2 regions of the Kitasatospora sp. NPDC058032 genome follow, and region 2 is predicted to be linked to the other one. Evidence: predicted binding sites of a transcription regulator. Region 2 holds the regulator's gene; the other holds the start of a gene.

Region 1 (17,374 bases), on a different contig from region 2:
CGCGCCTCGGTCAGCGTCTCGCTGGACCGCGCGGTGGCCCGCGACTACGGCGTCCTGCTGCAGGCCACCAGCACCGCCGGCCAGGAGCTGGTCCGCGGCACCGACGCCGGCAGCGGCCGCACCGACGTCGTCTCCACCGGCCTGCGCTGGTCCGCCGACGACTCCAAGGGCTACGCCACCGCCACCGCCTCCGCCTCGCCGAGCGGAAAGCCGGAGACCACCGTCTGCCTGGTGGTCTCCAACTCGCTGGCCCCGCAGGCCGGCGTCGCGGCCGACCCCGGCCTGCCGCTGGAGCTGACGGTCGACCTGACCGCCGCCTCCCCCGCCCCGGACGGCCCGGCGATGGGCCTGGGCCGCGGTTGGATCCTGCTGCTCGTGCTCACCCTGGCCGGCCTGGTGACCGGCCTGCTGTTCGGCTGGATCGCCCGCTGGCGCATCGCTGTCTGGCAGGAGAACTGACCATGCGTACGACCTTCCACCGCACCGCCGCGGCCGCCCTGGCCCTGCTCCCGGCGCTCGCCCTGACGGCCCCGGCCGCCTCGGCCGCCTCGCCCTCGCCGAGCGCGAGCGCGAGCGGCCGCCCGGCCCCGGCCAACAAGGCCGGCACCTCCTTCCTGACCGCCGTCAACCTGGCCCCCGGCCAGGACGCCGCGGTCCCGGTCTCCACCGGTGACTACCTGTACTGGGCCTTCGGCGCCGCCGAGGGCCAGACCGCGAAGGTGGACCTGACGGTCGCCCTCGCCCCGCCCGCCGACCGGCACGGCCCGCAGAGCTGGAGCGTCGAGGTGTTCGACGGCCTGCGCCGCCGGCAGGCCTGCACCGACGGCACCCAGAACGCGACCGCCGACCAGAGCACCACCTCGCTGGTGCTCAGCTGCACCCTGCGCGAGGTCCGCTCCTGGGCCGAGCCGTGGTCCGGCGACCCGCTGCCGGGCAGCTACTACGTCCGGCTCTCGGTCGCCGACGCCCCGCAGCCCGACCTCGGCCTGGCCGCCTCGGTGCAGCTGCACGTGGCCGCCAAGGGCGACGCCGACAACGCCCAGCCGGAGGGCGGCGAGCTCAAGGCCCCGCTGGTCCCGCCGGCCGGCGGCGGCGCTGCGACCGCCAAGGCGGCGGCCCCGGAGGAGCCCGAGGAGCACTGGTACACCGGCTGGTTCTCCGGCTGGAACAGCCGCTGGTTCTGGACCCTGGCCGGCGGCGCCCTGGCCGCCCTGGCCGGCGTCGCGGGCTACACCCTCACCCGGCACCCGCGCGGCCGCCGTCCGTCCGGCTACGGCGCGGTCCCGCCGCAGTCCGGGGCCCCGCAGCCCGGCCCGTACGCGGGCTCCGGCCGGCCCTGACCCCGTCCGACCCCGAGGGCCGGCCCGGAGCACCGCTCCGGCCGGCCCTCGGCCGTTCCCGCAGGTGATCCGCCTCACACCGCCCCCGGAGCGCCCCGACTGACCCCCCGTCGGCCGACGCGCCCCCACAACGCAGAAGTCCCGCCCGATCAACCGATCGGGCGGGACTTCCGTTGGGTGGAGCTGAGGGGATTCGAACCCCTGACCCCCTCGATGCGAACGAGGTGCGCTACCGGACTGCGCCACAGCCCCAACGAGAAGAAACTCTAGCACCTTTCGGAGGGGGTCCGTGACCACCCCCTGGTGGGAGCCCCCGGGGCGATCCCGGGGCGGCACCGGGGCGGTCCCGGAAAGCGAAGAGGCCCCCGGGGAGGGGGCCTCGACGCTATTCGTTGGCGGCGCGGGGCCGCGGTTCCGGAGCGGGGGGCTCGGCGTACTGGTCGAACAGCGGGGTTTTCCGGGACTCGGCCGGGCGGCCGGCGGTCCAGGTGCCCGGCGCCGACAGGTCGAGCCCGCGGTTGACCCGGGGGGCCACCGGGGCCGTCACATAGGTCGGCAGCGGAACGGGCACCGGCTCCCAGGAGTCCGGGCCGGCCGCGCCGCGCTCCCGCATGCCGTCGACCCACTCCTCGTGCTCGGTGGCCTCCGCCACGGCCGAGGCCGAGACGGCCGCCGCGCCCTCGGAGGCCGCCCGGGCCGCGTCGGCCTCGGTGGCGAGCCGCAGGTGCGGGCGTCCGCGCCCGGCGGGCGCCCCGGACGCCGGCTCGGCGGGTGCCGGGGCCGCGGCCGGGCCGGGCTCGGCGTCGGCCTTGGCGCGGAGGGCCTCGGCGCGCTGCTGCTCGCGCTTGCGCAGCCGCTCGGCGGCCTGCGCCGCGCGGACCCGGTCCAGCTTCACCGCGTACCGCTGGCGCTCCAGTCGGCGCAGGTGGCCGATGTAGAGGGTGAGCAGGACGGCCGGCACGGCGGGCACCCAGAGGAAGGCCAGTCCGGCCACCGCCGCGACCACCGCTCCCAGGGCGAAGGCGAGGAAGAGGACGGTGACCATCCGGCGCCGGCGGGCCAGCAGCCGGGCCCGGCGTTCGGAACCGCCGCCCTTGGGTGCCGGGCGCGCCTCGGCCCGCACCGCCGGGCGGGGGGCCGCCGGTTCCTCCACGGGCGCGGCCGCGGGGTCGTCGGAGACGGCCGCGTCCCGTTCGGGAGGGCCGTCCTTGGTCTGCTCGTCGTCACGCGGTTCGTCGCCCAGGGCCCGGGACGCCCGCCGCTCCAGCGCCGAACGCCCGGCCAGCAGGCGGATGGCGGTACTGAAGCGTTCCGTCGGGCGCGCCTCGTTGAGCTCGTCCTGCCTGCGGAGCCACATCGGCACCAGATAGGCGGCCCAGGCCCCTACGATGACGGCGTAGATAAGGCCGCTACTGCTCACGATTCACACCGTACGGGCGTGGAGGAAGGGCCGGTAGCAATTTGGCACGGCGTGTCGTGTGATCAAGCTGATTCTCCGACTATTTTGCCGGTATTTGTGCCCCTCCGTCGCCACGCCGATGCCATATCGATATTTCATTCGAACATGTATTCAATTTCGTGGACGCCGACCCGCGCTGAGGGAGCGCCAGCGCTCCAGCATCCCCTCGGGGACCTCCTCGGCGGTCAGGGCGAACACCAGGTGGTCCCGCCAGTCGCCGTCGATGTGCAGATAACGCGGGCGCATTCCCTCCGAACGGAAGCCGAGCTTTTCCACCACCCGCCGGCTGGGGCCGTTCTCCGGCCGGATGCACACCTCGATCCGGTGCAGGCCGAGGGTGCGGAAGCAGTGGTCCACCGAGAGCGCCACCGCGGTCGGCATGATGCCCCGGCCGGCCACCCCCTCGTCGATCCAGTAGCCGACGTTGGCCGAGCACATCGAGCCCCAGGTGATCCCGCCGACGGTCAACTGGCCGACCAGCCGGCCCCGGTAGAGCACCACGAAGGGCAGCATCCGGCCCGCCGAGGCCTCGCCGCGCAGGTAGCGCACCATCTGCCGGTAGGTCGGGCGCGGGCCCGCCGCGAGGCCCGCCGGGCCGGGCGGCACGGTGGCCTCCCAGCGCCGCAGCCAGTCCCGGTTGCGCCGGCTGACCTCCTGCCACTCGCGCTGGTCGCGGGCCCGGATCGGGCGCAGCACGACGTCCCCCTCGTGGAGTTCGACCGGCCAGCCGGCGTTCAGTGCGCGCTCCCGGAAGCTGCTGCGTCGGGCCGGGGGTGGTCCCCGCCGGCGAGCTGGTCGACGGCGTGGGCGAGCAGCGGGGCCAGCACGGCCAGGCCGTCCCGGACGCCGCCGGTCGAGCCCGGCAGGTTGACGACCAGGGTACGTCCGGCGACACCGGCCAGCCCGCGGGAGAGCGCGGCGGTCGGCACCTTCTCCCGCCCGTGCGCGCGGATCGCCTCGGGGATGCCGGGGATCTCGCGTTCGAGGACCCGGGCGGTCATCTCGGGGGTGAGGTCGCTCGGCGAGACGCCGGTCCCGCCGGTGGTCAGCACCACGTCGTAGCCGGCCGCCACGGCCTCGCGCAGCACCGCCTCGACCGGTTCGCCGTCCGGGACGACCCGGGGGCCGTCGACGGCGAAGCCCAGCGCGCGCAGGCCCTCGACCAGCAGCGGGCCGCCCCGGTCGGTGTAGACGCCGGCCGAGGCGCGGTTGGAGACGGTGACCGCCAGCGCCCTCATGCGGAGGCCTCCGCGGCGGGAGCCTCGGGGGCGGTCCAGTCACCGCTCCTGCCGCCGGTCTTGGCGAGCACCCGGACCGACTCGATGGCGGCGCCCTTGTCGACCGCCTTGACCATGTCGATCACGGTCAGCCCGGCCGTCGCGACGGCGGTCAGCGCCTCCATCTCGACGCCGGTCCGGTCCGTGGTCCGCACGGTGGCGGTGATCTCCACCGCGTCGTCGGCGACGGTCAGCTCGACCTTGACGCCGGAGAGCGCGATCGGATGGCAGAGCGGGATCAGCTCGGGGGTCTTCTTCGCGCCCATGATCCCCGCGATCCGGGCCACGGCCAGCGCGTCGCCCTTGGGCAGGCCCTCGCCGCGCAGCAGCTCGACCACGCGCGGGGAGACCCTGACCCGGCCGGCCGCGACGGCGGTCCGGGCGGTCACGGCCTTCTCGGAGACGTCGACCATCCGGGCCGCGCCCTGCTCGTCGACGTGGGTGAGGCGGTCGCCGGGGGGCGAGGTGGTCACGGGTGGCTCCAGGGGCGCGCAGGTCGAATACCGCGCTACCGTACCCCCCGGTCCGGCCCGGGCGTGGGACGGGCCGCTTCGCTGAGACGCCCCGCCGCGGACGGGAGTTCGCCCGCCGGCCCGGCGCTCAGCCGTCGAGCAGCACCACGTCGACCTCGCTGCCGGCGGGCAGCTCGGTGACCTCCTCGGGCACGGTGATCAGGCAGTCCGCCCGGGCCAGCGCGCCGACCAGGTGCGATCCCGCGCCGCCGACCGGCTCGACCAGGCCGTCCCGCGGCTCGTACCGGCCGCGCAGGAACTGCCGGCGCCCGGCGGGCGAGCGCAGCGCCACCGGGCAGCGCGCCCGGACCACCGGGCGGTGGACGTCCTCGGCGCCGAGCATCGCGCGGATCACCGGGCGGACGAACAGCTCGAAGGAGATGTACGCGCTGACCGGGTTGCCGGGCAGGGCCATCAACGGCACGCCCGCCCCGGGGCCGATCCGGCCGAAGCCCTGCGGCTTGCCGGGCTGCATCCGCAGCCGCCGGAAGTCGACCCCGCCGTACTCGGCGAAGACCTCCTTGACCACGTCGTACGCGCCGACGCTGACGCCGCCGCTGGTGACGATCAGGTCGGCCCGGCCGAGCTGGTCCTCCAGCACCGCGCGCAGCCTGGCCGCGTCGTCGGGCACGCCGCCGACCCGGTAGGCGATCGCGCCGGCGTCCCGCGCGGCGGCGGTGAGGGTGAAGCTGTTGGAGTCGGTGATCTGCCCGGGGCCGACCGGCTCACCGGGCTGGACCAGCTCGCTGCCGGTGGAGAGCACCACCACCCGCGGGCGCGGGCGGACGGTGGCGGTGGCCCGGCCGACCGCGGCGAGCAGGCCGAGCTGGGCGGGGCCGAGCCGGGTGCCGGCGGCCAGCACCCGGGTGCCGGCGGTGACGTCGCTGCCGCGGCGGCGGATGTGGGCGCCCTCGGCGACCGGGCGCAGCACCCGGACCTCCTCGCCCTCGACCGGGGCGCTCATCGCGTCGGCGGGGCGGCCGGTCCCGGTGCCGCCGTCGGTCCACTCGACCGGCGCGACGGCCTGGGCGCCGGGCGGGACGGGGGCGCCGGTCATGATCCGGGCGGCCTGGCCGGGGCCGACCTTGGGGAGGTCACCGGCGCCGGCGGCGATGTCGCCGACCACCGTGAGCACCGAGGGGTACGCGGAGCCGGCGCCGACGGTGTCGGCCGTGCGCAGCGCGTAGCCGTCCATCGCGCTGTTGTCGAAGGCCGGCAGGTCCCCCTCCGCGAGCACGTCCTCGGCCAGCCGGCAGCCCTGCGCGTCGAGCAGCTGGAGCTCGATCGCGGGCAGCGGGCCGACGGTGGCCAGGACGTCGGCGAGGTGCTCGTCCACGGTCCACAGACCGTCCGGACGGGCGGCGGAGCGGGTGGCCGGGGCCGGGCCCGCGGAGTCGTCGCAGCAGGCTGCGGGGGTGGTACCGCTCTCCGTGGACCCGGTCATCGGCGCGCTCGCTCTCTGTCGGTGTGTCAGTCCTGCAGCTCGGAGGCGACGAACTCGCGCAGCCAGGTGCGGAAGTCCGGGCCGAGGTCCTCGCGCTCGGAGGCCAGCCGGACGATGGCGCGCAGGTAGTCCGCGCGGTCGCCGGTGTCGTAGCGGCGGCCCTTGAACAGCACGCCGTGGACCTGGCCGCCGGTGTCGGCGGGACGGTTGGTCAGCTCGCGCAGGGCGTCGGTGAGCTGGATCTCGCCGCCGCGGCCCGGCTCGGTCTCGCGCAGCACGTCGAAGACCGACGGGTCGAGCACGTAGCGGCCGATGACGGCGTAGTTCGACGGGGCGTCGGCGGTCTCCGGCTTCTCCACCAGGTCGGTGACCTGGAAGACGTCGTCGCCGAAGCCGTTCGGCTTGACGGCGGCGCAGCCGTACAGGTGGATCTGGGAGGGGTCGACCTCCATCAGCGCGACGACCGAGCCGCCGAGCTCCTGCTGGACCTCGATCATGCGGGCCAGCAGCGGGTCGCGCGGGTCGATCAGGTCGTCGCCGAGGAGGACGGCGAAGGGCTGCCCGGCGACGTGCTGCTCGGCGACCGAGACGGCGTGGCCGAGGCCCTTCGGGTCGCCCTGGCGGACGTAGTGCATGTTGGCGAGCTCGACGGACTCGCGGACCCGGCGCAGACGGTCCTGGTCACCCTTGCGGGCGAGCAGCTCCTCCAGCTCGTAGGCGCGGTCGAAGTGGTCCTCCAGCGCGCGCTTGTTGCGGCCGGTGACCATCAGTATGTCGGACAGGCCGGCCGAGGCCGCCTCCTCGACGACGTACTGGATCGCCGGCTTGTCGACGACGGGCAGCATCTCCTTCGGAGTCGCCTTGGTGGCCGGCAGGAATCGGGTACCCAGACCGGCCGCGGGGACCACTGCCTTGGTTACCGGGGTACGGGAGTTCGTCGTCGTCATGCGTTTACCTTACTAAGGCACGTATTTCGCCTGACCGGGCGCAGTTGACCGATGCTTGGGCAGCACGTCGCCGGACCCGGCCGAAATGGCAGGCAAAGGGGACGTGGCGGGCGGGGTGAGGGGGTCCCCTCCGACACAGGGCGACAGACTACCCGCCTTTCCCGAACGGTCACGTTCGGCTGCGAAGACTCCTTCCGGCCGTACGGAAACGCCCGTCGGAACAGCCGCCGGCACACCCTCCGGAACACCCGTCGGAGCGTCCGCCGCGACGGTCCGGGGCGCGGCCCGGCGCCGGCAGTCGCCGCCGGCCGCGCGGGCCGCCGCGAGCGCCCGGTCGGCGGCCCGCAGCAGCACCGCGGCGTGCGCGCCGTCCTCGGGCAGCACGGCCAGGCCGACCGCGGCGGTGAGCCCGTTGCCGTACGGGCGGCGGCCCTCCCGGTCGCCGGAGGACCAGTCCAGCAGCAGGTGGCGGCGGACCGACCAGACCAGCCGGTCGGCGACCTGGGCCGCGCCCTCGGCGCCGGTGTCCGGCAGCACCACCAGGAACTCCTCGCCGCTGTACCGGCCGAGGGTGTCGGAGCGGCGGATCTCCATGCCGAGGCGCTGGGCGAGGTCGCGCAGCACCGTCCCGGCCCGGGCCCGGCCGTGCTCGGCGACCACCGCGTCGAAGCCGCTGATCTCCAGCAGCAGGACGGCCAGCGGGCGCGGCCCGTCCAGCGGGTCCGACCGCTCGGCCCGGCGGGCCCGGTCGATCTCCCGGTCCAGGGTGAGCTGGAGGTGCCGGTAGTTCCAGACGCCGGTGACCGGGTCGCAGGAGGCGGTGCGCTCCAGCTCGGCGTTGCGGGACTCCAGCGCGGCCAGGCGCTCGCGCAGGGCGGCCTCGCGCCGCGCCGCGCGGGCCGAGCCGCGCCGCAGCCGGCCGCCGAGCACGGCGGCGCCGGCCAGCGCGGGGGCGCTCAGCGCGGCCAGGGCCTGGACCAGCAGCGGGGTGGACATCGGGGGGCGCCTTCCGCGTGTCAGGCTCTGGGGCGTCCCGGTCGCACCGGGGTCGGGGTCCAGAGCGGTCGAGGTCGAGCGGTGGAGGAGCGGTGGAGCATCCCGTGCACAACGAGAAGAGCGAGCTGAGGACACGGCTGCTGTCCGAACGGCGGGCGCTGCCGCCCGAGGCCCGCGAGCGGACCGCCGAGGCGCTGGCCGGGCACGCCGGCGAGCTGGCGGCCGCGGCGGCCACCGTGGCGGCGTACGTCTCGGTGGGCGCCGAGCCGGGCACCCGTCCGCTGCTGGACGCGCTGCGGGCGCGCGGGGTGCGGGTGCTGCTGCCGGTGCTGATGGCCGACAACGACCTGGACTGGGCTCCGTACGCGGGCCCGGAGGCGCTGGCCCCGGCCGGGCGCGGGCTGCTGGAGCCGGTCGGCGAGCGGCTCGGTCCGCAGGCGGTGACCGAGGCCGGCCTGGTGCTGCTGCCGGGGCTGGCGGTGGACCGGCGGGGGCTGCGGCTGGGGCGCGGCGGCGGCTCCTACGACCGGGTGCTGGCCCGGCTGGAGCGGTCCGGGGCGCGGCCGGTGCTGGCGGTGCTGCTGTACGAGCACGAGCTGCTGGACCGGGTGCCGGCGGAGCCGCACGACCGGCCGGTGGACCTCGCGCTGACCCCCTCGGGCACGCACCGGCTGGGGTGAGCGGGCGAAGCGCCCGGCCGTACGGCGACGGCCCCGCGCCCCGGGTGTCCGGGGGCGGGGCCGTCGGTGGTCGGTGGTCGGTGCCGTCGGGCCGGCGCCGCGGGGCGGCGTCAGCCGTTGGTCAGCGTCAGCTTGTGCTTGGTCGCCTTCTCGACCGCGTCCGGCGAGTACGACCAGGTCAACAGCTTGCCCTTGAGCCAGAGGTCGGTCTGGTCGTTGTAGTTCTCGTGGAAGGCGTGGCCCGAGGCGCCGCCGACGTTGATCCAGCGCGAGGCGTCGAGGTCGTTCAGGTCGATCACCATGCGCATCGACGGGATCCAGTCGACCTGGTACCCGGCGGCCGCGTTCCAGCCCGCCGCGTCGACCGCCGCCGAGCCGCCGGAGAGGCGGTACGGGCCGCGGTTGAGCAGCTTGTGGACGGCGCCCGAGGCGATCGAGGAGTCGTCCGAGCCGAGGGTGCGCTCGCGCAGCTCCAGCTTGTGCAGCCGGCCCCAGCTCCAGGTGGTGATGTCCTTGGTGAGCAGCGAGGTGAGCTCCTGGCGGGCGTTGGTCATCGCCTCGCGCAGCAGGTTGTCCAGGCCCTTCTGCTCCTTGTGCTGGGAGTCGATGTACGTCCACCAGCCGCTGTCGGGCTTCTCCAGCTGCTGCCGGACCACCTCGTTCCAGCGGTCGCCGCCGTCCGGCTGCGCCCGGCCCGGGTCACGGGTGCCGCACTCGGTGACGATCTTCGACTTGCTGTCCGGCTTGGTCGGGTCGGCCTGCTCGCGGACCAGCAGGCAGTTGTCCTTCGCCCGCAGGTCGGCCGGGAACTTCTGGCCGAAGGCCAGGGTGAGCAGCTGGCGCCAGACGCCGTTGTAGTAGGCGGCGGCGGCCGAGTCGGCGTCCTGGTGGTAGTTCCAGTCCTTCAGCAGGTCCTGGGCCTCGCGCACGTAGGGGTCGTCGATCTCGACCTTGAGCAGCATCGGGACCAGCGTCTTGGCCAGGATGCTGGTGTTGTCCAGCTGCATGTCCTGCATGTCGTCCGGCGAGATCTTGCCGTTGTTCTTGAGCTTGGCCTCGATCTGGTCGGTGATCTCCTTGGCCCGGGTGCCGTACTCCCAGTCGCTGGTCAGCCCGTACTTGTACGAGGGCTCGACGACGGCCTGGTTGGCGGTGACGATGTAGCCGCTGGCGGGGTTGAGGCTCCACGGCAGGGCGCTGAACGGGACCGGGTCCTTCTTCCACTGGTAGGCGGAGTCCCAGCCCGGCGCCGGGTAGCGGCCGTCGCCCTTGCCGCGCACCGGGATGTACCCGGGGGCCTGGTAGCCGATGTTCTTGGCGTCGGCGTAGATGAGGTTCTGGGCCGGGACGGCGAAGTCCGCGGCGGCCTTCTGGAAGTCGTCCCAGCCCTTCGCGCGGTCGAGCGAGAAGATCGCGTCCATGGTCTTGCCCGGGATCAGCGCGGTCCACTGCAGGGCGACGCCGTAGCCGCCGGTGCCGCGGTCCGGGGCGGAGTCGCCGTTGGGGGCGTACTTGCCGACGTTCTGCTGCTCGGTGCTCGGGTCGGAGATCAGCGGGGCGCCGGTCTTCGTGGTGCGCACGGTGATGGTGCGGTCCTCACCCCCGGCGACCTTGATGGTCTCCTTGCGGAGCTCGAACTTCTCCTCCTTGCCGTCCACCAGGTAGGTGTCCGGGCCGGTGACCTTCTCCAGGAAGAGGTCGGTGACGTCGGCGCCGAGGTTGGTGAGACCCCAGGCGATGTCCTTGTTGTGGCCGATGATCACACCGGGCATCCCGGCGAAGGTGAAGCCGGAGACGTCGTACTGGCAGGCCGGCGAGGCGGTCCGGCAGTGCAGGCCCATCTGGTACCAGACCGAGGGCAGGCCGGGACCGAGGTGCGGGTCGTTGGCCAGCAGCGGCTTGCCGGTGGTGGTGTGGCTGCCGGCGACCACCCAGGAGTTGGAGCCGATGCCCTGGCCGTTGCGGCCGAGCAGCTCGGGCAGCGCGTCGATCCGGTCGGTGACGTCCTTGAGCAGCGCCTTCGTGGCGGCGGCGCCCTGGGCGGTGCCGGTACCGGTGCCGCCGGTCGTACCGGTGCCGGTGCCGTTGCCCGCCGGGGTGGAGCCGTCGGCCGGCTTGTAGGCGGTGCCGTTGACCGTGCCGGTCTTCACGATCGTGCCGTTGCGGGCGTACGGGTAGTCCGGGTACAGCTCGTCGATCTTCTCCCGGCTGAAGTCCTGGGCGAGCAGCGAGCGGTCGATCTCCTCCTGGAGGTTGCCCGAGAGGTCCCAGGCCATCGCCTTGAGCCAGGACACCGAGTCGACCGGGGACCACTGCTCGGGCTTGTAGCCGCCGTTGACGACGCCGAGCAGGCCGTACTCCAGCGAGGCGGAGGAACCGCCCGGGTGCTCGGCGAGCCAGGCGTTGACGCCGTCCGCGTAGGCCTGGAGGTTCTTCTTGGTGTCCGCGCTCAGGACGGTGTCGAACTCCTTCTGCGCGACCTGGCGCCAGCCCATGGTGCGGATCATGGAGTCGGTCTCGACCTGGCTGTCGCCGAACATCTCGGAGAGCCGGCCCGCGGTGATGTGCCGCCGGACGTCCATCTCCCAGAAGCGGTCCTGGGCCTGGACGTAGCCCTGGGCGCGGAAGAGGTCCTCGGAGGTGTCGGCGTAGAGCTGCGGGATGCCGTTGGCGTCGCGCTTGACGTCGACCGGCGCGCTCAGGCCCGCCAGCTTGACGCTGCCGTCGACCTCCGGGAAGGACGCACGGACCGCGGCCACCCCCCGGTATCCGCCGTAGCCGGCGCCGGCCACCAGCAGCACGACCAGCACGATCACGATCAGACGGGCGCGCCGGAACTTCTTGGAGCGGGGCATCTGGGTCCTTGCGGTCCTCACTGGGGGGCGGGCGGACATGTCAGGAGCACGGAGCCGTGACAGAGGACCACATTAGGCCGCCCCGGCTGGCGGCCGTGCACGGGGGACGCTCACGGTGGGATCGGGGGAGGTCGGAAGCGGAGCCGGAGGCGGGGGGTGACGGAACCGTCGACAAGTGAACTTAAAGATATGGCAAAATGTTAGACTGAGTAACGATCCGCAAGGGGAGTAAGTCGGTGCCTTCCGCCGCCACCCCTGTCGGTACCGCGTCCGCCGCCCGCTGCCACGCCCGAGGTGCCCCTGCGTGAATGTCGACCACCTGAACCAGCTGCTCCTCGAGTTCTCCGTGATCCTGCTGGTCGCGGTGGTCGCCGTGCGGGTGTCCACGAAATCGGGCCTGCCCAGCCTGCTGATCTACCTCGGCATCGGCGTGGCACTCGGCCAGAACGGCCTGGGCATCTCGTTCAACAACGCCGAGCTCACCCAGGTGCTCGGCTACGCGGCACTGGTGGTGATCCTGGCCGAGGGCGGCCTCAAGACCAACTGGCGCGAGGCCAGACCGGTGATGCCGGCGGCCACGGTGCTGGCCACCGTCGGCGTGGGGATCAGCGTCGCCGTCACCGCGGCCGGCGCGCACTACCTGGTCGACCTGGACTGGCGGACCTCGCTGCTGCTCGGCGCGATCGTCTCCTCCACCGACGCCGCGGCCGTCTTCTCGGTGCTGCGGACGGTGCCGCTGCCCCGCCGGCTGACCGGCCTGCTGGAGGCCGAGTCCGGCTTCAACGACGCACCCGTGGTCATCCTGGTCGTCTCCTTCGCCACGGTCGGCGCGCACGACTCCTGGTACGTGCTGCTGGGCACGATCGCCGCCGAGCTGGCGGTCGGCCTGGCCATCGGCCTCGCGGTCGGCAAGCTGGGCGCGTTCGGCGTCAAGCGCGTCGCGCTGCCCTCCTCCGGCCTCTACCCGATCGCCGTCATGGCGCTCACCGTGCTCGCCTACGCCGGCGGCGCGCTGCTGCACGGCTCCGGCTTCCTCGCCGTCTACGTCAGCGCGGTGATCCTCGGCAACGCCAAACTGCCGCACGGGCCCGCCGTGCGCGGCTTCGCCGACGGCCTGGCCTGGATCGGGCAGATCGGCATGTTCGTGCTGCTCGGCCTGCTCTGCGCCCCCGAGTCGATGGGCTCGGCCGTGGTGCCCGCGCTGGTGATCGGCGCGGTGCTGGTCTTCCTCGCCCGGCCGCTCTCGGTGGTGCTGACCCTGACGCCGTTCGGGCTGCCGGCCCGCGAGCAGGCCCTGCTCAGCTGGGCCGGGCTGCGCGGCGCGGTGCCCATCGTGCTGGCCACCATCCCGCTGGTCTCCGGCGCGCCGCTGGCGCAGGACGTCTTCAACATCGTCTTCATCCTGGTCGTGGTCTTCACCCTGCTCCAGGGCCCGACCCTGCCCTGGGTCGCCAAGGCCCTGCGGATCGGCGAGGGCTCGATGGGCCAGGACCTCGACATCGAGTCCGCGCCGCTGGAGAAGCTGCACGGGCACCTGCTGTCGGTCGCGCTGGCGCCGGACTCGAAGATGTCCGGCGTGGAGGTCAGTGAGCTGCGGCTGCCGGCCGGGGCGGCGGTGACCCTGGTGGTGCGCGAGGGGAACAGCTTCGTGCCGGACCGGACGACCGTGCTGCGCGGCGGGGACGAGCTGCTGGTGGTGACCACCGACGAGGTCGGCGAGGCGGCCGAGCGGCGGCTGCGGGCCGTGGACAAGGGCGGCAAGCTGGCCGACTGGCTGAACGGGCGGGGCGGCTGAGCGGGCGGGGCGACTGAAGCTTCGATCTGGTGTTCGAGTGTTCACCCCGATGTCACGGGACAAGTTCGGGTCCGTCCGGTAAGGTCGGGGTGAGCGCGCGTCTACGCGCGTAAATTTCTTTGGTTGATACACCGAATCCCCAACATCTGTCTGAAGCAGAGTTGGCGCGACCGCTCGGCGGCCGCGGCCCGGCCCCGGCCCACCGCCGGACCGGCCCGGTATCTACCCCGGTCGACGCGCGAGAGGACGACTCTCGGCGCCGTCGGGGCCACCCCATGCCCTGCCGCGCTACCAGGCAGCAGGAAGGACCGACCGTGACGGCGCGCCGAACGGTCGAGGACGTCGAGGACGCCCAGCCCGCCCTGGCCACCGCTCCCGCGGAGACCACCGCCGCCGAGGCCGCGACCGCGGTCGCCGCGCCCGCCGCCGCGCCCGCCCGCGTGGGCTACGGGGCGCTGCTGCGCACGCCCGGCGCCTGGACCTTCCTGGCCCCCGCGTTCGTCGCGCGGCTGCCCTACGCGATGCTCAGCATGGGCATCCTGCTGCTGGTCAAGGACACCCACGGCTCGTACGGCACCGCCAGCACCGTCGCGGCGGTGGCCGCCGTCGCCCAGGCGCTGATCGGCCCGCAGACCGGCCGGCTCGCCGACCGGTACGGCCAGGCCGCGGTGCTCGTCCCGGCCGTCCTGGTGCACGCGGTCTCGGTCGGCGCACTGATCGCGCTCGCGCTGGGGCACGCGCCGGCCTGGAGCCTCTTCCTGGCCGCCGCCCCCGCCGGGGCGAGCGTCCCGCAGATCGGCGCCATGGTCCGCGCCCGCTGGATCGCCACCTTCTCCGCCGAGGGCGCCCCGGCCACCTCCGCCGCCAAGGTGAGCACCGCCTTCGCCTTCGAGTCGGTGACCGACGAGTTCACCTTCGTGATCGGCCCGATCCTGGCCGCCGCCGTCGCCACCTCGGTCAACCCCGCGACCGGGCTGGTCGCCGAGGCCGCGCTGACCCTGGTCGGCGGCCTGGCCTTCGCCGCCCAGCGGCGCACCGCGCCCGCCCGGGTGGTGCGCGAGCCGGGCGTCCGGCAGGCCTCCGCGCTCGCCTCGCCCGGCGTCCGGCTGCTGGCCGGGGCCTTCCTCGGCGTGGGCACCGTCTTCGGCGGTCTGCAGGTCTCGGTGAACGCCTTCGCCGACTCGGTCGGGCAGCACGGCGCCGCCGGCACCGTGTACGGCATCTTCGCCGGCGGCTCGATGGTGGCCGGCGTGCTGTACGGCGTGATCGCCTGGCGGCGCCCCGTCCAGCAGCGGATGATCATCAGCTACGGCCTGCTGGTGCTGGGCTGCTCGACCCTGTGGGCGATGCCCGGCCTGGTCGCGCTCTCGATCGCCGGGCTGGTCTGCGGCCTGGCCATCGCGCCCACCCTGATCAGCGGCTACACCCTGGTCGAGACGCTGGTCGAGGACGGCGCAAAGACCGAGGCCTTCACCTGGCTGACCGGCGCCATCGGCCTGGGCCTGGCGACCGGCGCGACGGCGGCCGGGCAGCTGATCGACGCGCACGGGCCCTCGATCGGCTTCCTGGTGCCGGTGGCCGGCGCCGGGCTGGGCCTGATCGCGCTGGTGACCTTGCGGGGGCTGCTGGTTCCGCGGGCCGCGCGCGGCCCGGTGGTCGCGGGCTCCGGGGATCGGGGCGCCCGCGGCCGGCTGGTGGGCGCGGCCGAGGGCTGAGCGGAACGGCCGGATCGGACCGGTGGCCCGACTCATCTCACATTCGAGTCGCTGGACTGATCCACCGGAATGCCGCATCATTGACCATCGTTAGCACTCATCAGGCGAGAGTGCCAGGAGGAAGACAAGTGCCCACGTACCAGTACCAGTGCACCGAGTGCGGCAACGGCCTGGAGGCGGTGCAGAAGTTCACCGACGAGCCGCTGACCACGTGCCCCGACTGCCAGGGGCGGCTCCGCAAGGTCTTCTCCGCGGTGGGCGTGGTCTTCAAGGGCTCCGGCTTCTACCGGACCGACAGCCGCTCGTCCTCCAGCAGCTCGGTGGGCGGGGCCTCGTCCTCGTCCTCCTCGTCGACGTCGGCCGCCTCGTCCTCGTCGGGCTCTTCGGGCTCGTCCTCGTCGAAGCCGTCGGCCCCCGCCGCGAGCCCCGCTCCGGCGGCCGGCTGAGCTTCGGCCGGGCACCGGCACCAGCTTTCCGGACGGCCCGCCGTTCCCGCTTCCAGGCGGGCGCGGCGGGCCGTCCGTCGTTTCCGGGGGCGGTCGGTTCACTCGTCGGAGTGAAGGTTCTTGTCCACAGCCCCGGGTTTTCCACAGCCCGGGAAAAGCCGCTTCCGGCGGCGGCGCGGGCGGCCCACAGTGGCGGTCAACGGAACCCGAAGCCGACCCCGGAGGTGCCCGTGCGCACCGGTTCGCCCGTCCTGTCCCCCCGTTCGCTGCCGATCCCGCCGTTGCCCGCGCCGAGCGTGCCGCCCCGGCAGCCGGTGCCGTCGTTCCCGCCGATCGGGGGCCGTGCGGGCCCGCGCTGCCGACTGCGGCAGCTGCTGCGCTACCGCGCCCCCGTCCCGGCCGTGCTGCTGTTCGCGGCGGCGGCCGTGCTCACCCTCGGCCCGGTCCTGGCGGGGCCGCCCACACCGGGAGCACCGCCCCCGGTGGGCCGAACGGGTTGTCCGGCGGAGGGGGGAGAAAGTCATCCGTGACCGTCGAACGGCTCCGTCGTTCACGCGGCATGAAAGGCTTCAAGGAATTCCTGCTGCGCGGAAACGTCGTCGAACTGGCCGTCGCCGTGGTCATCGGCGCGGCGTTCACCAACATCGTCAACACCTTCGTCAAGGGCGTGATCAACCCGATCGTCGGCGCGTTCGGAGCCAAGGACCTCGCGTCCTACAGCTCCTGCCTCAAGGGACCCTGCGAGCTGTCCGACACCGGCGAGGTCACGTCCGGGATCCTCATCCTCTGGGGCAGCGTGCTGAGCGCGGCCCTCCAGTTCCTGATCACCGCGGCCGTCGTCTACTTCTTCCTGATCCTGCCGATGACCAGGTTCACCGCCAAGCGCAAGACCCTGGCCGAGGTCCAGACCGAGGCCGAGGTCAAGGAGGTGGCACTGCTCACCGAGATCCGCGACGCCCTGGTCACCCGGGCCGGCTGAGGCCCGGCGGGGGCAGGGCCGTCAGTCGCCGTGGTGCGGCGGGCGCTGGCTCAGGTACCAGTCCAGTCCCCGCCCACCGCTCTCCCCCGCTCCCGGGCGGTCGCCCCAGCCCGTGTCGGTGTCGTCCCGGGACTGCCGCTCCAGCGGATCGCCGAAGACCAGCCGGGCCTTCGCCGCCGCCCGCTCGGCCGGCTTCTTCTCGGCAGACTTCCTCTCGGCCGCCTGCCCGTCGACCGCCTGCTCTTCCGCCACCTTCGCCTCCACAGCTCCCGATCCTCCCCCGCCGACGTTCCCGCCCGCCCTCACCAGCCCCGCCGTCACCAGCCTAGAACGCCACCGGCACGACGGCGGGCCCGGTGCGGACCGCTTCCGCACCGGGCCCGCCGGCCGTCGTCACCCCCAGGACACGCCCGGGGCCCACGCCCCCGCGTCACGCCGCCTCGAAGCCCGCGTGGTCGGCGATCTTCTTCAGCTCGGCCAGTGCGTGCTTCTCGATCTGGCGGATCCGCTCACGGGTCAGCCCGTGCTGCTTGCCCACCTCGGTCAGGGTGCGCTCGCGGCCGTCCTCCATGCCGTACCGCGACCGGATGATCGAGGCCGTCCGGTCGTCCAGCCGTCCGATCAGGCCGTCCAGCTCCTCACGGCGGAGCATGACCATCACGGCGTCCTCCGGGGACGTCGCCCCGGTGTCCTCGACCAGGTCGCCGAACTGGGTCTCGCCCTCGTCGTCCACCGACATGTTCAGGCTGACCGGGTCCCTCGCCCAGTCCAGCACGTCCTTGATCCGGGCCTCGGTGGTGTCCAGCTCGGCCGCGATCTCGGCGGGCTCGGCCTCCCGGCCCAGCTCCTTCGACTTCTCCCGCTGCACCCGGCGGATCCGGCCGAGTTCCTCGACCAGGTGGACGGGCAGCCGGATGGTGCGCGACTGG
Region 2 (11,570 bases):
TCCACCAGCTCGGCGTCGTGCCGGCCCTCGACGTAGATCCGCGACTCGCGGGCCACCCGGGCGCGGGCGCCGGGGACGGCGACGGAGCCGGAGGCGGTGCGGCCGGGAGCGTGGGAGGGGGCCGGAGCCGAGGGCCTGACCAGGGTGACCGTCCGGCCCTCCAGCAGGAAGCCGCCCGGGACCATCGGGAAGACCCGGTGCTTGCCGAACCGGTCCTCCAGGGTGACGGTGAGGCCCTCGGCGGTCTTCTCGCAGCGCACCACCGCCCCGCAGAACCCGCTCGCCGCCTCCTCCACCACCAGGTCCCGCTCGGCGGGCACCTCCGGCGCGGGGGCCTGCTTCTTCCACGGCGGGGTCAGATCGGGTCCGTACTGGCGGCTGCGCATTCCACGGAGTCTACGAGGCGTCAGCCGGTGAACGGCGAGTTCACCACCAGGATCCCGGCGATCCGCTCGCGCAGCGCGGCCGAGTGCGGCAGCGGCACCGGGTCGGCGCCGCGCTCCATGCGCACGCCGCGGTCGGCGAGCACGTGGAGCATCCGCAGGGTGCGCAGGGTGTTGGAGACGACCGCGGGCACGCCGCCGGAGGTCGCGGAGGGGCGGCGCGGCGGCTGGGCGGCGATCGGGTCGAGCCAGCCGAGGGCCTGGCGCTCGGTCAGGTCGGGGCGGGCGAGGATCTGGGCGAGGGCGAGGCCGAGCCGGTCGTCCTCCATGGCGTCCAGCACGTGGTCGGTGGGGGCGAGCAGCCGGGCGGCGGCCAGCTCCAGCAGCGGCGTCGGGTCGGCGAGCAGCGGGCCGCGGCCGAGGGCGGCCAGGTAGTCGGCGCCGTGCGCGACGGCGTGCAGCCAGCCGAGCTCGCCGTCCCAGCCGCGCAGGTCGCTCTCGGCGGGGTACCAGTGGGCGAAGGCGTCCAGCCAGGCGGGGCGGTGGGCGCCGAGGTCGGCGAGCTCGGCGAGGACCAGCGGGGCGAAGGTGCGGGCCTGGATCTCGGGGTCGGACAGCCGCTCGGCCATCTCGTCGCCGAGGGCGAGGCGCTGCTCCGGGGTGAGCAGGGGTGCCCAGCGGCACAGCTGCTCGTAGGCGAGGGTGTCGCGCACGTGCGGGTCGGCGGACCGCAGGGCGGCGCTCACGGCGGCGAGGGTGTCGGGGGTCGGGGCGGCGGTTTCGAGCGCACTCCAGTCGATCATGGTCGGACCCTAGGTGAGCGGGGGAGCGGCGGCCACCGGATTTCCGGCCCGCGCGCCGGGCCCGCGCCCCGGCGTCCACGCCCCGCGCCCCGGCGTCCACGCCCCGCGCCCCGGCGTCCACGCCCCCGCGCTCACAGGCCCGGCGCGCCCCAGACCGGGAACCAGCGGGTGAGGTCCTTCTCCAGCCGCAGGTCGTTGCCGAGCATCGCGTTGACCTCCAGCTCCAGCGGGCTGTCGCGCTTCTCCCCGCGGCCGGGCAGCGGCGCGAAGGGGTAGAAGGTACCGCGCTTGTACAGGTAGACCAGGGCCAGCGGCCGGCGCCCCGCGGCGTCGCGGAAGCCGACCAGCGAGCAGAGCAGCTGCGGCCCGAAGCCGTTCGCCTCCAGCTCGCTGTTGACCGCGTGCAGGTCGTTGACCAGGTCGGGCAGTTCCTCGGAGGTGTGCCGGGCGAGCAGCCAGGAGTAGCCGTAGTCGTCCTTGGACGCCTCGACGGGGACGCCGCCGCGCTCGGTGCCGGCGTCCAGCAGCGCCCGGACCTGGCGTTCGACCTCGTCGAAGGCCCCGCCCTCGACCGAGGCGAAGCAGACCGACCCGAGCCCGGTGGGCCGGAAGCCCGCCGCGGCCTCCAGGGTCAGCGCGGCGGACGGCACCCCGAACAGCTGGTCGAGGTCGGGCTTGACGGGCTTGGTGCGGCCGAACAGCGCGTCCAGGATTCCCACGGCGGTCCTTCCGGAGGGAGGGTCAACGGGTCAGCGGCCGAGCTGTGCGGAGATCTTCGCGAGCTGGGCCAGCCGCTGCTCCAGCGTCGGGTGGGTGGAGAACAGCTGGGTGGCGGCCTCGCGGGCGCTCAGCGCGGGGGCGAAGTAGAAGGCGTTGTAGGCCTGCGCCTGGCGCAGGTCCTTGGTCGGGATGGCGGCGATCTGGCCGGTCACCTTGGTGAGCGCCGAGGCCAGCGCGCTGGGCCGCCCGGTGAGCTGGGCGGCGGCCCGGTCGGCGGCCAGCTCCCGGTAGCGGGAGAGCATCCGGGTCAGCAGGAAGCTGATCGCGTAGACGGCGATCGACGCCAGCGGGACGACCAGCGCGACGATCGCGGCGTTGGGGTCGTTGCTGTTGCGCCCGCCGCCCATGAAGCCGCCGTACATGGCGATCCTGGTCATCGCGCCGGCCAGGACGCCGAGGAAGCCGGCCACCGTCATCACGGCGACGTCCCGGTGGGCGACGTGCGACAGCTCGTGGGCGAGCACGCCCTCCAGTTCCTCCGGCTCCAGCCGGCGCAGCAGGCCGGTGGTGACGCAGACCACCGCGTTCTGCGGGTTGCGGCCGGTGGCGAAGGCGTTCGGCATGTCGTTGCGGGCGACGGCGACCCGCGGTTTGGGCATGTCGGCGAGCGCGCAGAGCCGGTCGACGGCGCCGTGCAGCTGCGGGTACTGCTCCGGGGTGACCGGATGGGCGCCCATGGCCCGTTCGGTGATCTTGTCGCTGAACCAGAACTGGGCGACGAAAAGGCCGCCGGAGATCAGGACGATGATCGGCCAGGCGCCGCGCAGCAGGGCGATGAGCAGCCCGGTGAAGCCGACGTACAGCAGTCCGATCAGGAACATCGTCCCCACCATCCGGCCGGTCAGGCCGCGGTCGGGGGCGAAACGGGTGTGCTGGCCCGAGGTCGACATCGCTGTTCCTCCGTTCGCCGTCCGCTTTCGATGCTGCCACCCGGGCGGGCCCGCGGCATCATCCGCGCGCCGCGGACTGCGGGCAGGATCACTCCGGCCGGGCCGTTCCTGCCGTCGGACCCGGGCCTTACACTGGCAGGTACGGATCTGGCACTCGGGCGTTCAGAGTGCCAAGGCCGGGGCCCCGCGGGGCCGGACCGGACAGCTCGAAATGCGGACACATGCCACAACGGCGTGTCACAACGGACAACGCGTGAAGACGGAGGTGCGTGCCCCATGGCCGGTGAGGTCCGCCAGCTCGACGACCGCAAGCTCGCGGTGCTTCGCGCGATCGTCCAGGACTACGTGGGGACGGAGGAGCCGGTCGGCTCCAAGGCCCTGGTGGACCGGCACAACCTCGGGGTCTCCCCGGCCACCGTCCGCAACGACATGGCGGCGCTGGAGGAGGAGGGGTACATCCACCAGCCGCACACCAGCGCCGGGCGGATCCCCACCGACAAGGGCTACCGGCTGTTCGTCGACAAGCTGGCCGAGGTCAAGCCGATGAGCGCGCCCGAGCGGCGGGCGATCCGGCACTTCCTGGACGGCGCGGTGGACCTCGACGACGTGGTCGCCCGCACGGTGCGGCTGCTGGCCCAGCTGACCCGCCAGGTCGCGGTGGTGCAGTACCCCTCGCTGAGCCGCTCCACGGTGCGGCACATCGAGCTGGTCGCGCTGGCCCCGGCCAAGGTGATGCTGGTGCTGATCACCAACACCGGCCGGGTCGAGCAGCGGCTGGTGGACTGCCCGGGCACGGTCGGCGAGACGCTGCTGGCGGATCTGCGGGCCCGGGTCAACGCGGGGGCCGCCGGCCAGCGCCTCCCGGACGTTCCCGGGCTGCTGGACGAGCTGCCGGCGCTGTTCGAGGCGGCCGACCGGCCGACCGTGACGACCGTGCTGGCGACGCTCTTCGAGACGCTCGCCGAGCAGAGCGAGGAGCGGATCATGCTGGCCGGCACGGCCAACCTGACCCGTTTCGGCCATGACTTCCCGCTCACCATCCAGCCGGTGCTGGAGGCACTGGAGGAGCAGGTCGTCCTGCTCCGCCTCCTGGGTGAGACCGCGGACGCCGGGATGACGGTCCGGATCGGCCGCGAGATCGCCTACGAGGGGCTGAATTCCACGTCGGTCGTCTCGGTCGGTTACGGTTCGGGCGACGAAAGCGTGGCCAAACTGGGTGTGATCGGTCCGACTCGGATGGACTATCCGGGCACAATGGGGGCGGTGCGAGCGGTGGCACGGTACGTGGGCCAGATCCTGGCCGAGTCGTAGGAACGGGCGCGCGTCATCCACATGGCGCGTCCCGCAGTCGCAAGCACTCTTACAGGCGGAACAAGCGGAGCATTTGGTGGCCACGGACTACTACGCGGTACTCGGCGTCCGACGGGATGCGGGGCAGGACGAGATCAAGAAGGCGTTCCGGCGCCTGGCGCGCGAACTGCACCCGGACGTCAACCCGGACCCGAAGACGCAGGAGCGGTTCAAGGAGATCAACGCCGCCTACGAGGTGCTCTCCGACCCGCAGAAGCGCCAGGTCTACGACCTCGGCGGCGACCCGCTCTCGCCCAACGGCGGCGGCGGGGCGGGCGGCTTCGGCGCGGGGGCGGCCGGCTTCGGCTTCTCCGACATCATGGACGCCTTCTTCGGCGCCGCCTCCGGCCAGCGCGGCCCGCGCTCGCGCACCCGGCGCGGCCAGGACGCCATGATCCGCCTGGAGATCACCCTGGAGGAGGCCGCCTTCGGCACCACCAAGGAACTCCAGGTCGACACCGCCGTCACCTGCACCACCTGCAGCGGCGAGGGCGCGGCCCCCGGCACCTCCGCGCAGACCTGCGACATGTGCCGCGGCAAGGGCGAGGTCTCCCAGGTCACCCGGTCCTTCCTGGGCCAGGTCATGACCTCCCGGCCCTGCCCGCAGTGCCAGGGCTTCGGCACCGTCGTGCCGACCCCGTGCCCGGAGTGCGCCGGCGACGGCCGGGTCCGCGCCCGCCGCACCCTGACCGTCAAGATCCCCGCCGGTGTCGACAACGGCACCCGGATCCAGCTGGCCGGCGAGGGCGAGGTCGGCCCCGGCGGCGGCCCGGCCGGCGACCTGTACGTCGAGATCGCCGAGACCACCCACGCGGTGTTCCAGCGGCGCGGCGACGACCTGCACTGCACCGTCACCATCCCGATGACGGCGGCCTCGCTCGGCACCCAGGTGCCGCTGCAGACGCTGGACGGGGTGGAGGAGGTCGACATCCGGCCCGGCACCCAGTCCGGCCAGTCCATCCCGCTGCACGGCCGGGGCATCACCCACCTGCGCGGCGGCGGCCGGGGCGACCTGATAGTGCACGTCGAGGTGCAGACGCCCACCAAGCTCGACGCCGAGCAGGAGGACCTGCTGCGCCGCCTGGCGGTGCTGCGTGGCGAGGAGCGGCCGTCCGGCCAGTTCGCGCCCGGGCAGCAGGGGCTGTTCTCCCGGCTGAAGGACGCCTTCAACGGCCGGTAGCCGTCCCGCGCGGGGGTGCCGAGGCTTCCTCGGCACCCCTTTTGCGTCCCCGTTCCCGTTCCCACCCCGGAGGTTCCCCGCATGACCGCGCCCGTGTTCGTCGTCGAGACCGAGCGGATCGCCGCCGCCGCGCCCGGCGCGCCGGTGCGGCTGGACGGGCCGGAGGGCCGGCACGCGGCCGCGGTGAAGCGGCTGGAGCCGGGCGAGGCGGTCACCCTGGCGGACGGTCTGGGCCTGGGCGTGGACGGCACCGTCGCGGCGGTGCACGGCAAGGACGCGGTCGACGTGACGGTGACGGCCGTGCGCCGCGAGCCGGAGCCGGCGCCGCGGATCGTGGTCGTCCAGGCGCTGCCCAAGGGCGACCGGGGCGAACTGGCCGTGGAGACCATGACCGAGGTCGGCGTGGACGTGGTGATCCCCTGGGCGGCCTCGCGCTGCATCACCCAGTGGAAGGGCGAGCGCGGCGCCAAGGCGCTCGCCAAGTGGCGGGCCACCGCGCGGGAGGCCGGCAAGCAGTCGCGCCGGCTGCGCTTCCCCGAGGTCCGCGAGCCGATGACCACCCGGCAGCTGGCCCCGGTGCTGGCCGGAGCCGCGTTCGCGGCCGTGCTGCACGAGGAGGGCGCCGAGCCGCTGGCCGGGGCCGCGCTGCCGGACGGCGGGGACCTGGTGCTGGTGGTCGGCCCGGAGGGCGGCGTCTCCCCGGAGGAACTGGCCGCCTTCGCCGAGCACGGCGCGAAGCCGTACCGGCTCGGCCCCTCGGTACTGCGCACCTCCACCGCCGGGGTGGCGGCCGGCGCGCTGCTGCTGGGCCGCACCGGCCGCTGGTCGTAGGGGCGCGTCCCCCGCGGGGGTTCGGGGTCGGTAAAGTCCGGGCGCGCGGCGCGGCCGGGTGCCTAGGGTGACGGGTGTGAGCGAACCCGAGAGCACTCCCGTGGGCGCCTATCTGCGCCATCCGCACCTGCACGGCGACCTGATCACCTTCGTGGCCGAGAACGACGTGTGGCTCGCCCCGCTGGACGGCGGCCGGGCCTGGCGGCTGACGGCCGATCACGTCCCGGTCCGCCGCCCCCGCTTCTCCCCGGACGGCCGGTACGTCGCCTTCACCTCGACCCGGGACGGCGCCCCCGAGGTGCACCTCGCGCCGGTGGACGGCGGCCCGTCCCGCCGGCTCACCCACTGGGGCGACGCGCAGACCCAGCTGCGCGGCTGGACGGCGGACGGCCGGCCGATCGCCACCACCGCCGCCGGGCAGGCCTCGCTGCGCCGCACCTGGGCGCACGCCGTGCCGCTGGACGGCGGCGAGCCGGTGCGGCTGCCGTACGGCCCGGTCGGCGGGCTGGCCTTCGAGCCGGGCGGTGACCGGGCGCTGCTGGTCTCGGCGTTCGGCGTGGAGCCGGCCTGGTGGAAGCGGTACCGGGGCGGGCGGGCCGGCAAGCTGTGGATCGGCACCGAGCGCTTCGAGCGGGTCCACGAGGAGCTGGACGGCAACATCGAGTCGCCGCTGTGGGTCGGGGAGCGCATCGCGTTCCTCTCCGACCACGAGGGCGTCGGCGCGCCGTACTCCAGCCTCCCGGACGGCTCCGACCTGCGCCGCCACGGCAGCTCCCCGGAGGGCTTCTACGCCCGCGACGCCGCCACCGACGGCGCCCGGGTGGTCTGGCACGCCGCCGGCGAGCTGTGGCTGCTGGACGACCTGGCGGGCGCCGAGCCGCGCCGCCTCGACGTCCGGCCGGCCGGCCCGCGCGCCGGCCGCCGGCCCCGCCCGGTGTCCGCCGCGTACTGGCTGGAGGGCGCCGCCCCGGACCGCACCGGCCGGGCGGGCGCGGTGGTGGTGCGCGGCACCGTGCACTGGCTGGCCCACCGGGAGGGACCGGCCCGGGTGCTGGACGAGACACCGGGCGTGCGCGGGCGGCTGGCCCGGGTGGTGCCGGGCGCGGCGGGCGAGGACGCCGCGCAGGGCGTGGTCTGGGTGACCGACGCCGGGGGCGAGGACGCGATCGAGTACGCGCCCGAGGCGCTCGGCGCCGAGCGCCGCCGGCTGGCCGCCGGGGAGCTGGGGCGGGTCCGCGCGCTGGTGGTCTCGCCGGACGGCAAGCGGCTGGCGGTCGGCGCGCACGACGGCCGGGTGCTGCTGGTCTCGCTGGCCGACGGCTCCGTGCACGAGCTGGCGCACAGCACCGACGGCGAGGTCGGCGGGCTGGCGTTCAGCCCGGACTCGGCCTGGCTGGCCTGGTCGCAGCCGACCCTCGGCCCGTGGTCGCTGCGTCAGATCGTGCTGGCCGACCTGGCCACCCGGACGGTCTGCGAGGCGACCCCGCAGCGGTTCGTCGACTACTCGCCGGCCTTCACCGCGGACGGCCGGCACCTGGCCTTCCTCTCGGTGCGCAACTTCGACCCGGTGTACGACTCGCACGTCTTCGACCTGTCGTTCCCCAACGGCTGCCGCCCGTACCTGATCACGCTGGCCGCCGACACGCCGTCCCCGTTCGGGCCGAGCCGGGCCGGGCGGACCGTCGGCGGCGAGGACGACGAGCCCAAGGGCAAGCGGCCGGACGGCGAGGAGGGCGGGGCCGACGCGCCGCCGGTGACCCGGGTCGACCTGGACGGCATCGCCGACCGGATCGTGCCGTTCCCGGTCGAGGGCGGCCGGTTCGGCACCCTGCGGGCCGCCAAGGACGGGGTGCTGTGGACCCGCGTCCCGCTGGTCGGCGAGCTGGGCGACGAGGCCGCCTCGCTGGACGACGAGCGCCCGCGGCCCACCCTGGAGCGCTTCGACCTCCGCAAGCGCCGGGCCGAGCAGCTGGTGGACGGCCTGGACGCGTTCGCGGTGAGCGGCGACGGCACCCGGCTGGCGGTGCTGGACGAGGGCGAGCTGCGGATCCTGCCCGCCGGCCACAAGGCGTCCGGCGAGGACGAGGAGATCGACGTCGACCTGGACCGGCTGCGGGTGACCGTCGACCCGGCGGCCGAGTGGCGGCAGATGTACGACGAGAACGGCCGCCTGATGCGGGACAACTTCTGGCGCCCGGACCTCTCCGGGGTCGACTGGGCGGGGGTGCTGGACCGCTACCGCCCGCTGGTGGAGCGGCTGGGTTCGCACGACGACCTGGTGGACCTGCTCTGGGAGGTGCACGGCGAGCTGGGCACCTCGCACGCGTACGTGGTGCCGCCCGGCCGGCACACCGAGGCGGCCCGCCGGCAGGGCCTGCTCGGCGCCGACCTGGTCCGCGACGGCGAGGTGTGGCGGATCGCCCGGATCCTGCCCGGCGAGTCCTCGGACCCGCGGGCGCACTCGCCGCTGGCCGCCCCGGGCGCGGCGATCCGCCCGGGGGACGCCGTGCTGGCGGTCAACGGCCGCCCGGTGGACCCGGTGACCGGCCCGGCGCCGCTGCTGGCGGGCACCGCCGGGCAGCCGGTGGAGCTGACCGTGGCCGGCAAGGACGGCACCGACCGGCGCCACCCGGTGGTCGTCCCGCTGGCCGACGACGAGGCGCTGCGCTACCACGACTGGGTGGCCGGACGGCGGGCCGCCGTGCGCGAGCTGTCCGAGGGCCGGCTCGGCTACCTGCACATCCCGGACATGCAGACCACCGGCTGGGCCCAGATCCACCGCGACCTGCGCTCGGAGATGGCCCGGGAGGGCGTGATCGTCGACATCCGGGGCAACCGGGGCGGGCACACCTCGCAGCTGGTGATCGAGAAGCTGTCCCGGCGGGTCGTCGGCTGGGGCGTCGCCCGGGACGTCGCCAATCCGTCGCCGTACCCCGAGGACGCGCCGCGCGGGCCGGTCGTCGCGCTGGCCGACGAGTACTCCGGTTCGGACGGCGACATCGTCAACGCCGCCATCCAGGCGCTCGGCATCGGCCCGGTGGTCGGCACCCGCACCTGGGGCGGGGTGATCGGCATCGACAGCCGCTACTCGCTGGTGGACGGCACCCTGGTGACCCAGCCGAAGTACGCGTTCTGGTCGGAGCGGGTCGGCTGGGGCCTGGAGAACCACGGCGTGGACCCGGACGTCGAGGTGCCCTTCCCGCCGCACGCCTGGGCGGCGGGGGAGGACCCGCAGCTCGCCGAGGGCGTGCGGCTGGCCCTGGCGGCGCTCGCCGAGCGGCCGGCGAAGACCCCGCCGCCGCTGCCCGGGCAGTGCTAGACCGTGCGCGGCGGGAGGCCGGTCCGGCCTCCCGCCGCGCGGCGGCTCCGCTAGCATGCCGCCGTACGCACCCACCCGAGCAGCACCAGCGAGGAGAACCCGATGGCCGGCGAGCCGCAGCCCGACTGCCTGTTCTGCAAGATCGTGGCGGGCGAGATCCCGGCCACCGTGGTGCGCAAGACCGAGCGGGTGCTCGCCTTCCGCGACATCGCGCCGAAGGCCCCGCTGCACGTCCTGGTGATCCCGCACGCCCACTACCCCAACGCCGCCGCGCTGGCCGCCGAGGAGCCGGAGATCGCCGGCGAACTGCTCGCCGAGGCCGGCCGGGTGGCCGCCGACGAGGGCGTCCAGGACTACCGGCTGATCTTCAACACCGGCGCCGGCGCCGGGCAGACGGTCTTCCACGCCCACGTCCACGTGCTCGGCGGCAGGTCGATGACCGAGGACATGGTCTGACGGGGTGTCGCAGCGCGAACTCGTCGTCCTCGGCACCGCCAGCCAGGTGCCGACCCGGCACCGCAACCACAACGGCTACCTGCTGCGCTGGGACGGCGAGGGCCTGCTCCTCGACCCCGGTGAGGGCACCCAGCGCCAGATGCTGCGCGCCGGGGTCTCGGCCACCCAGCTCACCCGGATCGCCGTCACACACTTCCACGGCGACCACAGCCTCGGCCTCGCCGGGGTGATCCAGCGGATCAACCTCGACCGGGTCCCGCACCCGGTGGACGTCTACTTCCCGGCCTCCGGCGAGGTGTACTTCGAGCGGCTGCGCCACGCCACCGCCTACCACGAGACGGCCGTGCTGCGCCCCCGCCCGATCGAGGAGTCCGGCCCGCTGCCGGTGCCCGGCGCCCGCTTCGCGCTGGACGCCGTCCGGCTCTCGCACCCGGTCGAGTCCTTCGGCTACCGGCTCAGCGAGCCGGACGGCCGCCGGCTGGTGCCCGAACGGCTGGCCGCCCTGGGCATCGGCGGCCCGGACGTCGGCCGGCTGCAGCGGCAGGGCGCGATCGAGACCGACGGCCGGCGGATCACCCTGGACGAGGTCAGCGAGCCCCGGCCCGGCCAGCGGTTCGCCTTCGTCATGGACACCCGGCTCTGCGAGGGCGTGCACGAACTCGCCGAGGGCGCCGACCTGCTGGTCGTCGAGGCCACCTTCACCGACGCCGACGCCCGGCTCGCCGAGGACCACGGCCACCTCACCGCCGGCCAGGCCGGCAAGGTCGCCGCCGAGGCGGGCGCCCGCAGCCTGGTGCTGACCCATTTCTCCCAGCGCTACCCGGACCTCGGCCAGCACCTCGCCGACGCCCGCAAGCACTTCGACGGCCCGATCGTGCTTGCCGAGGACCTCGTCCGGGTACCAGTACCGCCCCGGCGCACGTGACCCGGCCGTACCCGTACGCGTACCCGCGCCGACGCCGGTACGGCGGGCGGCCGGGGCGGAAAACCGGTCGCGCCACCCCGGCGATCTGCCGCAGCATCGTCGGGTGCGGCCCCGCCGCCCGCCGCGTCGATCACGTGCGCGGCGTACCCTGGTGCCCCGGAGAGACCCGAGCGGCACCACGAGACACGGATGGGATGAGGCAGGCCCCAGCGCCGACCTATGAGTGACACATCGCAGACCCGTACCAACGGACAGCCGCGCCCCGAGTCGGCCGACGACGGCCGCGTCAGCGTCCGGATCGTCATCCCCGAGAAGCATCCGATGGTCACCCTGCTCGGCGCCGCCGACTCGCTGCTGCGGGTGATCGAGCAGGGCTTCCCCGCCGCCGACATCCACGTCCGCGGCAACGAGGTGACCGCGACCGGCCAGCGCGCCGAGGTGGCCCTCGTCAAGCAGCTGTTCAGCGAGATGATGCTGGTGCTGCGCACCGGCCAACCCCTGACGGAGGACGCCGTGGAGCGCTCCATCGCCATGCTCCGCGGTGCCGCGGACGACCCGGACAGCCCGGCGCCCTCGCAGGTGTTCACCGCGAACATCCTGTCCAACCGGGGCCGGACCATCCGTCCCAAGACCCTCAACCAGCAGCGCTACGT

The links. The regulator HrcA, encoded in region 2, represses chaperone genes, less so after heat shock. The targets are predictions, from matches to a motif close to TTNGCACTCNGNNNNNCNGAGTGCNAA.
Region 1: a site for HrcA is predicted at 15,111-15,137, ahead of ACFVUH_RS28350 (FmdB family zinc ribbon protein). Genes of this name have one in related genera too.

What each region holds. Positions count from the first base shown of each region.
Region 1 is NZ_JBHVRK010000021.1:77,436-94,809, reverse strand. It holds gene ACFVUH_RS28420 (VWA domain-containing protein) at 1-459, shown strand, start outside; gene ACFVUH_RS28415 (peptidase) at 462-1,340, shown strand; tRNA gene ACFVUH_RS28410 (tRNA-Ala) at 1,519-1,592, opposite strand; gene ACFVUH_RS28405 (hypothetical protein) at 1,726-2,760, opposite strand; gene ACFVUH_RS28400 (GNAT family protein) at 2,911-3,537, opposite strand; gene ACFVUH_RS28395 (MogA/MoaB family molybdenum cofactor biosynthesis protein) at 3,534-4,037, opposite strand; gene moaC (cyclic pyranopterin monophosphate synthase MoaC) at 4,034-4,489, opposite strand; gene glp (gephyrin-like molybdotransferase Glp) at 4,677-6,032, opposite strand; gene galU (UTP--glucose-1-phosphate uridylyltransferase GalU) at 6,059-6,979, opposite strand; gene ACFVUH_RS28375 (GGDEF domain-containing protein) at 6,992-7,975, opposite strand; gene ACFVUH_RS28370 (5-formyltetrahydrofolate cyclo-ligase) at 8,068-8,655, shown strand; gene ACFVUH_RS28365 (penicillin acylase family protein) at 8,766-11,510, opposite strand; gene ACFVUH_RS28360 (potassium/proton antiporter) at 11,815-13,305, shown strand; gene ACFVUH_RS28355 (MFS transporter) at 13,746-15,020, shown strand; gene ACFVUH_RS28350 (FmdB family zinc ribbon protein) at 15,149-15,466, shown strand; gene mscL (large conductance mechanosensitive channel protein MscL) at 16,026-16,445, shown strand; gene ACFVUH_RS28340 (hypothetical protein) at 16,467-16,697, opposite strand; gene ACFVUH_RS28335 (sigma-70 family RNA polymerase sigma factor) at 16,876-17,374, opposite strand, start outside.
Region 2 is NZ_JBHVRK010000024.1:17,607-29,176, forward strand. It holds gene ACFVUH_RS29640 (DUF3097 domain-containing protein) at 1-386, opposite strand, end outside; gene ACFVUH_RS29645 (DUF2785 domain-containing protein) at 407-1,186, opposite strand; gene ACFVUH_RS29650 (hypothetical protein) at 1,318-1,905, opposite strand; gene htpX (zinc metalloprotease HtpX) at 1,936-2,856, opposite strand; gene hrcA (heat-inducible transcriptional repressor HrcA) at 3,133-4,167, shown strand; gene dnaJ (molecular chaperone DnaJ) at 4,244-5,386, shown strand; gene ACFVUH_RS29670 (16S rRNA (uracil(1498)-N(3))-methyltransferase) at 5,468-6,217, shown strand; gene ACFVUH_RS29675 (S41 family peptidase) at 6,294-9,536, shown strand; gene ACFVUH_RS29680 (histidine triad nucleotide-binding protein) at 9,639-9,992, shown strand; gene ACFVUH_RS29685 (ribonuclease Z) at 9,997-10,917, shown strand; gene ACFVUH_RS29690 (PhoH family protein) at 11,137-11,570, shown strand, end outside.